Regions from separate parts of the Geodermatophilus sp. SYSU D00684 genome, predicted to be linked through region 2. Evidence: riboswitches for the same ligand, from Rfam matches in the RefSeq annotation. Region 2 holds a riboswitch; each other region holds the start of a gene.
What was found. A riboswitch is a leader RNA that binds a small molecule or an ion and turns the genes downstream of it on or off. The one in region 2 is predicted to bind cyclic di-AMP.

Region 1 (4,377 bases), on a different contig from region 2:
GCGGCTCGCGGCGGGCCTCCTGACCAGCGCCAAGGACCGCGACGAGCACGCCCTCGCCGTCGACTCGCTCGTCCGCGCGCTCGACCCGTTCTGCACCGCGCTGTCGGTGCCGGAGCAGCCCTCGCTGCTGACGCTGCCCAACGTGCGGCACCTGGCCACCGACGTCGTCGGCACCCAGCGCCGCTCGGGCGCCCGCGGCCGCGCCGGGCTGCTGGAGCTGGTCGACGCCGTGCACCCGACCGCCGCCGTCTGCGGCACCCCGCCCGAGGCCGCCGCCGCGGTCATCGCCGAGCTGGAGGGCATGGGCCGCGGGCGCTACGCCGGGCCGGTGGGCTGGCTCGACGCCCGCGGGGACGGCGAGTTCGGGCTGGCCCTGCGCTGCGCGCAGCTGGTCGACGACGACCCGCGGTCGGCCCGGCTGTTCGCCGGCTGCGGCATCGTCGCCGCCTCCGACCCGGCGGCCGAGCTCGCCGAGACGCAGTCGAAGTTCGCCGCCTTCCAGGCCGCGCTGGAGGGCTGAGGCGGCCGGTCCCGGCCGGCGCCGTCGTCCCCCTGCGCTCCGGAGACGGCGAGGGCCCCGGCCGCGGTGCGCGGTCGGGGCCCTCGTCGGGTGCGCGGGAGGTCAGCCCACGTAGTTCACGTGCACGTGGTCCATGTGGTTCGCGGTCGCACCGCCGCGGTCCTCCATCGCCTTCCAGGCGGCGTCGGGCGAGGTCAGGATGCGCTGCTGCCAGATGACGTACTCGACGCCCAGCTCGTCCCAGTGGTCGACGTGGTACTGGGCGATCGCGTCGCCGAGGGCGGCGTCGGACATGACCATGTAGTCCAGCGCCTTGCCGGAGGGGTGGCCGTCCGGGTCGACCGCGCTGGCCCGCGTGCCGCCGAGGGTGATGTCCGCGGCGCCCGGGACGTTGCTGACGACGGCGTTCGCCGCCGCCTGCACGGCCTCGTGGATCGCGCCGGCGGTGTTGGTGATCTCGGCGACGACCGCGGCCTGCGCGACCTGCGGAGCGGCCTCGGCGATCGGCGGGGTGGCGGCGGGCGCCGCCTCACCGGCGGCGACCGGGGCCGGGGCGGCCTCGGCGGCGGGAGCCGGGGCGGCCTCGGCGGCGGGGGCCGGGGCGGCCTCGGCAGCGGGAGCCGGGGCGGCCTCGGCGGCGGGAGCCGGGGCGGCCTCGGCGGCGGGGGCCGGGGCGGCCTCGGCGGCGGGGGCCGGAGCGGCCTCGGCGGCGGGGGCCGGGGCGGCGGTCGAGCCGCTGAGCGCCAGCACCTGACCGGGGAAGATCAGGTTCGGGTTGGCGCCGATGACGTCGACGTTGCGCTCGTAGAGCTCCCGCCAGCTCTGGCCGTGTGCGGCGGCGATCTTCGCCACCGTGTCCCGCCAGCGGACGGTGTACTCCTCGGTGGTGACCTCGGCCTGCTCGGCCGGGGCGGCCTGCTCGGCGGCCGGCTGCTCGGCCGGGGCGGCCGGGGCCTCGGCGGCGGGGGCGGCCTGCTCGGCGGGCGCGGCCGGCGCCTCGGCGGCGGCGGCGGTGGTGCCGTCGGTCAGGTACTTGCCGCAGCTCGGCCAGGCGCCGACGCCCTGGCCGGCCAGGACCGCCTCGGCGATCTGGACCTGCTGGGCCGGGGTGGCGAGGTCGGCACGCGGGGCGAGGCCGGTGCCCCCGAAGGCGGCCCAGGTGGACTGGCTGAACTGCAGGCCGCCGTAGTAGCCGTTGCCGGTGTTGATGCTCCAGTTGCCACTGGACTCGCACTGGGCGACGCCGGTCCAGTCGTGGGTGGTGGAGGCGGAGGCCGGCGAGCTCAGGACGCCCAGACCGACGGCGGCGGCGCCGGCGGCGACAGGGGCCTTGGCGATGACCTTCTTGGTGCGGACGTAGCGGGGTGCGCGGTGCTTGGGCATGGTGATGATCTCCCGATCACCGCCGGCGAGGTGAGCTGTCGGGTTCGGGCGATCGGTGCCCGGCCGCGGTCCGCGGCTTCACCCCGAGGCGCGCTCCGACAGGCCCCCGTAGGCCGTCGCGCGCCGGAAGAGTGGGTCCCCCACCCCTGCCCTGGGAGTTGTCGTGGGCGACCGGTGGGCAGGGTTTGGCGGACCGGCGCCACGCTCTGTGTTCGCTGAGCGCAGCCAAAACGTTACGTGTCGTCATGTCGACTGTCGTCGTGACGGCGGTCACACAAGGGTTCGGCTGGGGCCCGTGGGGTACGGCGTGACGTCGGCGTGACTCCCGCGCGGGTAACGGAACGCGCTGCTCGCCGCGCGCGATCCGGCTCCGCGGCAGTCCTCGTGCCCCCGCCGCGACCGCCCCCGGCCCCCGTGACGAAGGCCACCGGTGACGGGCCCCGATCCGGGCCTCCACTCCCCGCCGGGACCGCGCCGCGAGGCCCCCATGGGGTGCCCGGACCTCCCTGGGGTCCCCCGCACGGACGTGCGACTCGAGGTGATCGGCATCCCGGTGAGCGGACGTCGACGTCGCCAGGGCCTTCTCCGTCGAGCAGGTCGGTTTCGGGCTCGACCACGACGTCATCGGGACGAGCCGGGCTCGACCCGGGGCCCGCAACTCGTCGTCGAGGACGTCGACGCCGTCCGCCGGGAGCCGGCCGGGCGCGGGGTCGACGTCACCGAGGTCCAGCAACTGGGCCTCGAGGGCGCCCCGCCCCCGGCTCGCGGTTCGCGTTCTCCAGCGACCCCGACGGCAACGGCTGGTCGTTGCAGGAGATCCGGCGCTCCTGAGGCCGGTCAGGCCAGGGCGCGGCCCGCGGCCTCCCGCAGGGCGACGGCCAGATCGGCCTCCGCGCGCTGGTCGGTGCGGGCGACGACCACCCGCGGCCCGCCGCACGCGAGCGCGACGGTGAGCTCCTCCGGCGTGGCCACCGCCGTCGCCGCCCAGCCCAGGGACGCCGCGACGGCGACCAGGTCCCGCCCGTGCGGCGTGCCGAACACCCGCCGGTAGTCGCGGGCGTACGCCGGCCGCCCCGGCTCCAGCTGGGCGAAGATCCCGCCGCCGTCGTTGTCGGGCACCACCACGGTGAGGTCCGGGCGCGGCTCGCCCTCGCCGGTGAGCAGCCCCTGCAGGTCGTGCAGGAACGTGAGGTCGCCCATGAGCGCCACCGCGGGCCCGCCGTGCGCCAGGGCGGCCCCGACGGCGGTGGACACCGTGCCGTCGATCCCGGCGACGCCGCGGTTGGCGAGCACGGCGAGGTCGCCGCGCGGCACGGCCAGCCGGTCGACGTCGCGCACCGGCGTCGAGGAGCCGAGCACCAGCAGGGCCCCGGACGGCAGCGCGGCGACGACGTCGCGGGCCAGCCGGGCGGCGGTCAGCCCGGGCGCGGTGTCCAGGGCGGCGTCGACGGTCGCGCCCACCCGGTCCGCGGCCGCGCGCCAGGCGGCGGCCCAGGCCGGGTCGGAGGGCGGACCGGCCGGCGGGGCGGCGCGGGTGACCAGCGCCGCCGACCGGCCGGCGTCGGGCCAGCGCGGCCCGGCGACCACGGTCTCCACGCGCACCCGCGGGTCGGCCAGCAGCGCCGCCACCGGCCGGGACAGCGTCGGCCGGCCGACGACGACCACGCGCTCGGGCCGGTGCGCGTCCAGCCAGCCGGGCACGCCGAGCAGCAGCGCCCCACCGCGCACCGCGCCGTCGGTCCACGCCCCGCCGCTCGGCTCGGCGACCACCGGCCAGCCGGCCGCGGCGGCGCCGGCCGCCCACGCCCGGCCGACGGCGTCCGGCCCGTCCCCGGCGACGACGAGCGTGCGCGGGCCGTCCGGGACCGGCGCGGCCGCGACCGGCGCGGGCTCCCCGGCGGTCCACGGCGCGCCGCCGTCCCGGCCGGCCCACGGGCCCGCGAGCGGGCCGGGCTCCTCCTCCGGCAGCAGCGGGTCGCGGAACGGCAGGTCCAGCTGCACCGGGCCGGGGTCGCCGGACAGGACGCCGGTGGCCGCGAGCAGCGCCCGGGACACCACCGACCGCCAGTAGCGGTTCTGCGCGGCCTCGCGGCCGGCCTCGGGCACGCCGACGTCGGCCGCCCAGCGCACCGCGCCGCCGTAGAGGCCGGGCTGCTCGATGGTCTGGTTGGCGCCGGTGCCCCGCAGCTCCGGCGGCCGGTCGGCGGTCAGCGCCAGCAGCGGCACGCCGCTGACGTCGGCCTCGAGGACGGCGGCGTGCAGGTGCGCGGTCGCCGTCCCGGAGGTGGTGAGCACCGGCACCGGCCGGCCGGACGCGCGGGCCAGGCCCAGGGCGAGGAAGGACGCCGTGCGCTCGTCGATGCGCACGTGCAGCCGCAGGACGCCGGCCCGCTCGGCGGCGGCCAGCGCCAGGGCGACCGGCGCCGAGCGCGAGCCGGGCGCGACGACGGCGTCGCGGACCCCGCCGCGGACCA
Region 2 (4,377 bases):
AGATGGTCGCGCCGAACTCCATCCGCCCGGCGTTCGGGCTCCCGTGCGGGTCGACCAGGTCCTCGACGTCGATCACGACGGCGATCTGCGGCTTGTGCCCGCGCAGCTGCGGCAGCGACCCGGACGCCAGCGCATTGTCGGCCACCTGGACGAGGGCGTCGCCGAGGCGCTGGGCGCGGGTGCGCTCGTCCCCGGCGGGCCGGTCGGCCTGCACGTGGGCTTCGAGTGCGGTCTGCAGCTTCTCCCCGCCGACCGCGTCGAGGTGCCCGCGGAGGGACAGGCTGCCGTCGGCGTGCCGGGACAATGTCAGTGAACGGCCCTCGGTGGGGTCGGGTTCCGGCCCGTCGGGGTCGAGGTCGTTGACGTAGTGCTGCACCACCTGGACGAGGTCGGCGTGCTCCCGCTCGACCGCCACGCCGGTGAGCACCGCGTCGATCACCGGCAGGTCCACGCCCTGCTCGAGAGCTGAGGCCAGCCGCTCGGGGGTCACGGCGCGGGCGGCCACCGCGACCTGCTCGGCGGACACCAGACCCGCCTCGTGGGCCTCGGCCAGCGCCGGCAAGTGCTCCAGTGCCCGGCCGTTGCGCACCAGTCGCGCGGCCTCTGCCGTCGAGAGCCGGCAGTGCCCGCGCAGCCAGGAGGTCATCGACCTCTGCCCGTCCCGCTCGGGCGCCTGGGACAGCTCCGCGGCGCGGACCGCGCGGGCCAGCCGGGCGTCGATCCGGTTGCGCTCGGCGACCAGCGCGGCGACGTCGTTGAGGACGTCACCGCCGCCCTGTTCACTCGAACACATGTACGAAGTCTAGCCGAACGAACAGCCTGACGCCAGGTGAATGCGCAGGTCAAAAGCTCGTCGACGGTGGAGGGAGCGGCGGCTGGCCGCCGACGACCCCGGCCACCACGGCGGCCGCCGCGTGACCGGTCAAGACGGCGTCCAGCACGGGTACACCTGCGCGCCAGCCGGTCAGCAGCCCGGCCGCGAACGCATCCCCGCAACCGGTCGTATCGCGCGGTCCGCCCGCCGGCAGCGGCTCCACCGGGACCTCCACTGTGCCCTCCGCCGTGACGACCCGCGTCGGACGAGCACCGGCGTGGACCAGCACCAGCGGTGGCGCCCAGGCGGGGAGGTCGCCGTCCAGACCCAGGACCGTGGCCTCGGCGGCGTTGCAGCAGAGCACGTCCGGACGCAGCCCGGTGAGCAGGTCGACGTAGGCGCCCTCGCCGTGAGCCGAGATCCGGGCGGCCGCGGCGACGTCCGCGCTCACCGGCACCCCGAGGTCGTGCGCCGTGTCGGCCGCGGCCCGCACCGCGTCGGGGAAGCGCAGCAGGTCGTAGCCGTCGAGGTGGACGACGGCCGCGCCGGCGAACCACTCCGGACGGACGTCGGCCGGCTCCAGCCCGCCCTCGCCGCGGTCGGTCAGCACCGTGCGCTCGCCGTCGGGGTGCACGAGCACCGTCGCCAGCGGCGTGCGGCCGCGGCGGACCACCGCCAGCTCGACGCCGCGCGCCGCGAGACCCGCCAGCAGCCCGTCGGCGAGCGGGTCCTTGCCGGCCCAGCCCGCGAGCCGCGCCGGCGCACCGAGACGAGCCACGCCGACGGTGACGTTGGCGGGGGCGCCGCCGGCCGTCGTCGTCCGCTCGACCCGCTGCTGACCGCCGACCACCAGCGGCGCGGACAGCGGGAGCAGCTGGTCGGCGACCAGCTTGCCCACCGCCACCACCGGTCCGGAGCCGGCCGGCCGCGGCCAGGCGGGGACGGCGGAGGTCACCGGGGGGAGGGTAGGACCGGCGGGCGGTGTCCCCGGCCGGGCGAGCCGGCCGGGGACACCGTTCCCTGCGTCAGGCGACGCGGCGGGCGCCCGAGTAGCTGGGCATCGAGTCGAGGTCGACCACGGCCACCGGCTTGCCGGCGGTCGAGGAGTGGACCATCTGGCCGTTGCCGATGTACATGCCCACGTGCGACACGGGGCTGTAGAAGAACACCAGGTCACCCGGCTCGAGGTCGGCCTTCGCCACCGGGGTGCCGAACGTCGACTGGGCCTTCGAGGTGCGCGGGATCGAGACCCCCGCCGCCTTGTAGGCGTAACTGGTCAGGCCCGAGCAGTCGAAGCTGTCGGGACCGGTGGCGCCGTAGACGTAGCGGTCACCGACCTGCGCGAGGGCGGTGTCGACGGCGGTCTGGGCCGCGCCGTTGGGGGCGGGCGCCGGCGCGGCGGCGACCGTCCCGGTACCCCCGCCGCCCGTGGAGGCCGACGCCGGGAGGGGTGAGAGGGCGATGCCGGCTCCGGCGATGGCCGCGACGGCGATGCCGCGGAACGAGCGACGGGCGGTGGACGTGCGTGCAGTCGTCATCGACGACGGTTCTCCTGTTCTCCGCGACCGCCTACCGGGTTAGCTGACGGGTTCGGACGGAGGAGTCGCCCGGCGCGACGGAGCGCGCTTCACCCCAGTGCTCAGGTGGGTCCCCGGCCCGGGTGCCGGCTGGGTGCCGGCCGCCTGGTTCGGCGTGTCCGGCGGGGTGTCACACGGGAGGTGGCGAAGGGCCCCGGCCGGACCGCGACGACGGTAGGGAGGGGTGTTGCTGTGCTCAACCGGACCGCATCCGCGCCACGCCCGGGAGCGACACGCCGACTTGACGTGGGCCGCGGATGCGAATCGCCTTCGTCACCTGCGGAGGTGCCCGTGTTCCCGGCGCGCCGCCCCGACTCGCCGACGGCGACACGCCGGGGCGCACGAGAAAGGACGCGGCGGTGCGCCCGCACAGCCCGTCAGCGGCCCACCACGACCGGATCGGGGGAAGGGCCCGGGATCGCGACGGTTGCGTCGCCCGTTGTCGGGGCACCGGAACAAGCAGTCGAGAGGAGGGAGCCCCCCATGGGCATGATGAGGAAGCTGATCGCCTCGGGCGTCGCCGCCAAGGTCGTCCAGGAACTCCAGAAGCCGCAGAACCAGGCCAAGATCAAGCAGTTCGTCCGCGACTTCCAGGCCAAGAACGCGAAGGGCGGCAAGGGTCAGGCCGGTCGCGGCCACTGACCCGCACTCCCGACCGCGGCCCCCGTCCCCACCCGGGACGGGGGCCGCGGTGTGTCCGGGGGTGCCCGCGGGGCGACCGGGGCGTCCCGTGACCGTTCCGCGACGACGCCGTCCCGGAAGTCCCCGAGGAGCCTGCACCGCCGTGTGAGGCTCCCGCGGTTCCTCCCGCGACAGCAGAGCCGCCGCGGGATCCTCCAGCACGACGGGGTGTCCCACATGACCCAACCACCGCCCGGCCAGCCGTGGCAGCCACCGCAGGGCCCGCTGCCCGGCTTCCTCCCCCCGCCTCCGGAGAGGAAGGAGACGCCGGTCTACCTGCGTCCCTGGTTCGCCGTCCTCGCGCTGGTCCTCGTCGTGGGGACCATCGGTGCCGCGCTCGGCGGTGGCGGTGACGAGCCGGCGACCGCTGCCGCGAGCACCACCACGGTCACCGAGACCGTGACGGCGACCCCCAGCCCCCAGCCGGCGGTCCCGCCCGTCTCCAGCGCCCCGCCGCCCGCGGTCGCGCCGAGCACCACCGCGGCCCCGACCACGCCGGCCGCGCCGGTGGTCGACTTCGCCATGCCGTCGGTGGTCGGGATGAACCTGCAGGACGCCCAGGACCTGATCCAGACCAACGGCGTCTTCCTCAGCCTGTCCCACGACCTGCTCTACGGGCGCAACCAGGTGCTCGACGCCAACTGGAAGGTCTGCACGCAGAACGTCCCGGCCGGCCAGCGGGTCACCGGCGAGGCCGAGGGCACGATCGACCTCGGCGTCGTGAAGCTTGAGGAGTCCTGCCCCTGAACCGCCGTCCCGGCCGCCCGTGCGGGGCGGCCGGGACACCGGGTCGGGAACGACCCGTGATCGGAACACGGGCGCCACGGGGACGACGCGCACCCGCCCTAGCGTCCCGGCCATCGCGCACCGGTCCGAGGAGACCCGATGGCCACCAGTCCCACCCGAGGCGCCTCCGGCGTCACCTACGCCCAGGCCGACGACGGCTACTTCGACAAGCGCGGGCTCACCCGCTCGGCCGGCGTCTGGGGGTTGTGGGGCCTCGGCGTGGCCGCCGTCGTCAGCGGTGACTTCTCCGGCTGGAACCTCGGCATCGACGGCGCCGGGTGGGGCGGGTTCGCGCTCGCCTGCGTCGTCGTCACGGCCATGTACTTCACGATGGTCGCGAGCATCAGCGAGATGTCGGCGGCCATGCCGCACACCGGCGGCGCCTACTCCTTCGCCCGCTCGGCGATGGGCCCGTGGGGCGGCTTCGTCACCGGCCTCGCCGAGACGATCGAGTACGTCGCGACGACGGGCGTCGTCGTCTACTTCTCCGGCCAGTACGCCGACGGCATCACCGACGCC
Region 3 (4,377 bases), on a different contig from region 2:
GAGGACGCCCTCCCAGTGGTCGTAGCTCCAGCCCGACGTGCCGACGTGGACGGTCACCGGGGACCCCGCGGGGTCAGGCCGCCCGGCGCAGGCCGGCCAGCCGGGTGGCGGCGGCGAGCACCCGCCCGTACGAGCCCGGCGCCAGCCGCACCAGGACGTCGGGGACGACGGCGCTGGCGCCGATGAGCAGCCGCGGCCGGCGCCGCTCCACCGCCTCGACGATCCGCTGCGCGGCGCGGTCGGCCGGGTAGCGCAGCAGCCTGGCGAACTCGCGCTTGCCCCGCTCGGCCTCCGCGGGGTCGGCACCGCTGGCCACGCGGGCGGTCTCGGCGATCCGGGTGGCGATGCCGCCGGGGTGCACGCTGGTCACGCCGACGCCGTCCTCGGCCAGCTCGTGCCGCAGCGCCTCGGTGAACCCGCGGACGGCGAACTTGCTCGACGCGTACGCCGCCTGCCCGGCCGGCGCCATGAGCCCGAAGAGGCTGGAGACGTTGACCAGGTGCGACCCGGGGTTCCCCTTCAGCGTGGGCAGCAGCGCGTGGGTGAGCCGGACGGCGGCGCGGAAGTTGACGTCCATGACCCACTCGAACTCCTCGAGGGTCACCTGGTCGAACCGCCCGCCCAGCGCGACGCCGGCGTTGTTGACCAGCAGCGTCGTCGCCGGGTGACCCGCGACGACCCGGTCGGCGGCCTCGCGCAGCTGCCCGGCGTCGGCGAGGTCGGCGACGACAGTGTCCACCGACCGGCCCGGGGAGGCCGCGCGGACCGCCGCCGCGACGCCCTCGAGCCGCTCGGCGTCGCGGTCGAGCAGCACGAGGTCCGTGCCGCGGGCGGCCAGCCGCGGGGCGAGCGCGGCGCCGATGCCGCTGGCCGCCCCGGTGACGACGGCGGTACCGGTGAAGGCGTAGGGGCGCACGCGGCGACCGTATCCGGCGGCGCTCAGGGCAGCCGCCACACCGTCGTCCGGCGCAGCCCGGGCCCCTCGGTCTCGGGGACCTCGTACACCGCGGCGGGCTCCAGCCGCTCGTGCGGCAGGTACGGGCGGCCGGGGTCGCCGATCAGCACGGCGCAGCCGCGGGCCCGCGCCCGGTCGAGGAAGGGCAGCACCCGCCCGGTCATCTCCCGGTCGTAGCAGACGTCCCCGGCGACGACGACGTCGACGGCCGGTGGCTCCCGGTCCAGCACGTCGCCGGTGACGCTGATGCCGGTCACGCCGTTGAGGCCGGCGTTGACACCGACCGCCGTCCGGGAGAACGGGTCGACGTCGCTGGCCAGCACCCGGCGGGCGCCGGCGAGGACGGCGGCGACGGCGACCAGGCCGCTGCCCGACCCGAGGTCGAGCACCGTGCGGCCCACGACGGTGGCGGGCGCGTCGAGCAGGTGGCGGGCCAGCGCCTGCCCGCCGGGCCAGGCGGCCGCCCAGAACGGCGGCTCCTCCCCCGCCCCGCCGGCCGCGGTCTCCATCGCCTCCCACAGGGCGACGACGTCGTCGGCGACGTGCAGCCGCACCTCGGGGACGAGCGAGGGCCGGCGCACCTGGGTGTGCGCGCGGACGAACCCCGCGGGCACCACCCGGGTGGCCGGCCCTCGCTGGATCACCTGGGGATCAGTACCAGCCGGTGGCCTGCGAGTGCGCCCAGGCGTCGCACGGCGAGCCGTAGCGCTCCTCGATGTAGATCAGGCCGGCGTCGATCTGGCGGTAGCCGTCGGAGGTCTTGGCGATCCCGGTGCTGGCCCAGGTGGAGTCCAGGAACTGCGGGATGCCGTAGGCGGTGCTGGTGGGGTTCTGCGCGTTGGGGTTCCAGCCGCTCTCCTTGCCCCACAGCTTCTCCAGGCAGGAGAACTGCTCGCCGCTGCCGACCTTGCTCAGCGCGTAGTCCTTGAAGGAGCCGGAGGGCGCGGCCGGCGCGGCCTCCTCGGCGGCCTGCTCCTCGGCGGCCTGCTGCGCGGCGGCGGCCTCGGCGGCGGCCTGCGCCTCGGCGGCCTGGCGGGCGGCCTCCTGCTCCGCGGCGACGCGGGCGGCCTCGGCCTCGGCGGCGACGCGGGCGGCCTCGGCCTCGGCGGCCTGGCGGTCGCGCTCGGCCTGCTCGGCGGCGAGCTGCGCCTGGGCGGCACCGGCCTCCTGCGCACTGCGCTCGGCGCGCGAGGCGGCGACGTCGGCCAGCGTCGTCAGGTCGGGGGCGGTCGCGGCCTGCGCGGCGGCCTGCTGCTGCGGGATGCCCAGCTCGTCGGCGACGCTGACCGCGGTGCCGGCGGTGTCGGTGCCGGCGGAGGCGGCCGGGCCGCTGGTGGAGACGACGCCCACGATCAGCGCGCCGGCCGCGGCGGCGCCGAGCAGGAGGGCCGGGCGGCGCGGGCCCAGTGGCGGGCTGCCGCGGCGGAACAGGCGCCGGCGGGCGGGGGCCTCGGCGGCCGGCTCGGCGGCGTCGGCGAGCGCGGGCAGCTCGCGGGTGGCGGTGTCGGCGAGGACGTCGGGGGTGGCGAGCTCGACGGTCACGGGGGCGTCGGCAGGCGTGTTCGGGACGTGGCGGGACATGAGGGGGTGAGGGCTCCGAGGGAGAGTGCGCGCGGCAGCGGCCCGGAGGCGGACCTCGGGCGTGCGGGTGCGGCGCGGGTCTGGGGGGGTGTGGCGGTACGGGGTCCCCGGCGACGTCGTCGCAGGGAGCGGCAGGGCAGGGGCGGCCGGCGTCAGGCGGACGCGGGGGCGCGGTGTGCGCGCGGGCAGCTGCACCTGCGGGCCGCTTCGGCCCGGAGGCGGGGCATGCGGAGACTCTCCGTTTCTTCCGTGAGCCGCCTACCGAGTTAGCTGACGGGTTCGGGCGGGAAGGAGCCCTACGCGCGCCGGGCCGGAGCTCGGCGGGCGCGATTCACCCCAGTACTGCGGTGGGTCCCCGGCTCGCGTCCACGGGTGCGGACACGACTCGGCGGCGTCCGGCCGGGCTCCCCGGGACGGGGACCTGACGACCTGCCGGACGCCAGCCACCGTACGGTCGTTACCGGTTCGTGACAACGGCCGGGGCCGGAGGTGCGGTCGGGACGCGTGGTGCGGACTCCCCCGTCCCGGAACGCACCTCCGCGTCACCGCTGGTCAGGAGGCCGCGGCGACCTCGGGTCGGCCGGGACCGTGCAGAGGTGTCACGTCGGACACGTCCGTGGCGGACGGCGCCGGACGCGCCCCCGCGCGGGGCTCGGGCGCCGGGTCCTCCCCGAGGCGGGGCAGGCCCCGCTTGTCGCCGAGGGCGTGGACGTCGTCGGGCACGACCCCGGTGACGACGGCGAGCGCCTCGTCCAGCTGCCCGGTCAGCAGGCGCAGCCAGTCGCGCGCCCGGTCGCGCTCGTCGCGTAGGGGCGCGAGCTCGGCCTCGACGGCGGACCGGCGCTCGAGCGCCTCGGCGTCGGCCCGCGCCCGCGCCTCGGCGGCCTCGCGGTCCCGCCGCGCGCGCTCGGCGGCGGCCCCCTCCTCCAGCCGGGCCGCCTCGCGGCGCGCGGCCTCCAGGATCGCGGCGGCCTCGCTGCGGGTCTGCTCGCGGGCGGCGAGCACCGCCTCGCGCATCTCGGCCACCCCGGACAGCCGGGCCTGTGCCTCGGTGAGCGCCTCGGCGCGGATCCGCCCGGCCTCCTCCTCGGCGGCGGCGGTCAGCGCGGCGGCCGCCTCCTCGGCCCGGCGCATCATCGCGGCGGCGTCCTCGGGGCCGGGCAGGCTCTGCCGCTCGCGGACCAGCTGGGCCAGCCGGCGGCGGGCGTTCTGCAGCTCGGCCGACGCGGCGGCGTAGCGGCTGAGCAGGTGCTCGTTCTCCCGGCGCAGGACCAGCAGCTCGGTCTCCGCCCAGGCGACGTAGTCGTCGACCTGCAGGCGGTCGTAGCCGCGCACCGCCCCGGTGAACACCGGCCCGGTGCCCAGCAGGCCGTCGAGCCCGCGTCCCGGAGGCGGTTCGGCGGGGCCGTCCCCAGCCCCGTCCGGAGCAGCTCCCTGTCCCCGCAGCGACATCCCGGTTCCCCCTCGGTGCGCTCCGATCCGGTCCCCCACCGGCACGCCGGCGGGGGGTGATCACAGAGTTCCACCCGCCGGGTGCGGCCGAACGGGCCGACACGGGTGGGCGCGGGACGTGCGGACCGGTCGCGCCCGGACGTGCCGGGCCGGTCACCGTGCGCGGTCGAGAGGTCTCAGTACGGTCACGGCCCCCGGGGGGAATGCCCGGCGGGGGCGGCTCGTTGGGCGGGGTACAGTAGTTGCACTCTCAACCACATGGAGCACGAGATGCAGTTCGGGGTCTTCACGGTCAGCGACGTCACGACCGACCCGACGACGGGGCGGACGCCGAGCGAGGCGGAGCGGATCAAGGCCGTCGTCACCATCGCGAAGAAGGCCGAGGAGGT

Region 1: it holds a riboswitch for cyclic di-AMP, as region 2 does, so the genes downstream of both, ACI79L_RS17655 (transglycosylase family protein) here and ACI79L_RS13095 (C40 family peptidase) in region 2, are expected to answer to the same signal.
Region 3: it holds a riboswitch for cyclic di-AMP, as region 2 does, so the genes downstream of both, ACI79L_RS00580 (aggregation-promoting factor C-terminal-like domain-containing protein) here and ACI79L_RS13095 (C40 family peptidase) in region 2, are expected to answer to the same signal.

The regions. Positions count from the first base shown of each region.
Region 1 is NZ_JBJGZI010000024.1:74,436-78,812, forward strand. Features, by position in the region: gene ACI79L_RS17650 (isochorismate synthase) at 1-520, shown strand, start outside; gene ACI79L_RS17655 (transglycosylase family protein) at 623-1,903, opposite strand; cyclic di-AMP (ydaO/yuaA leader) riboswitch at 1,908-2,077, opposite strand; gene menD (2-succinyl-5-enolpyruvyl-6-hydroxy-3-cyclohexene-1-carboxylic-acid synthase) at 2,741-4,377, opposite strand, start outside.
Region 2 is NZ_JBJGZI010000016.1:1,180-5,556, reverse strand. Features, by position in the region: gene ACI79L_RS13105 (DUF222 domain-containing protein) at 1-793, opposite strand, end outside; gene ACI79L_RS13100 (carbohydrate kinase family protein) at 843-1,769, opposite strand; gene ACI79L_RS13095 (C40 family peptidase) at 1,840-2,352, opposite strand; cyclic di-AMP (ydaO/yuaA leader) riboswitch at 2,365-2,498, opposite strand; gene ACI79L_RS13090 (hypothetical protein) at 2,875-3,033, shown strand; gene ACI79L_RS13085 (hypothetical protein) at 3,250-3,819, shown strand; gene ACI79L_RS13080 (amino acid permease) at 3,958-4,377, shown strand, end outside.
Region 3 is NZ_JBJGZI010000001.1:114,383-118,759, forward strand. Features, by position in the region: gene ACI79L_RS00565 (DUF72 domain-containing protein) at 1-57, opposite strand, end outside; gene ACI79L_RS00570 (SDR family NAD(P)-dependent oxidoreductase) at 74-916, opposite strand; gene ACI79L_RS00575 (class I SAM-dependent methyltransferase) at 940-1,599, opposite strand; gene ACI79L_RS00580 (aggregation-promoting factor C-terminal-like domain-containing protein) at 1,607-2,497, opposite strand; cyclic di-AMP (ydaO/yuaA leader) riboswitch at 2,777-2,937, opposite strand; gene ACI79L_RS00585 (hypothetical protein) at 3,089-3,886, opposite strand; gene ACI79L_RS00590 (LLM class flavin-dependent oxidoreductase) at 4,247-4,377, shown strand, end outside.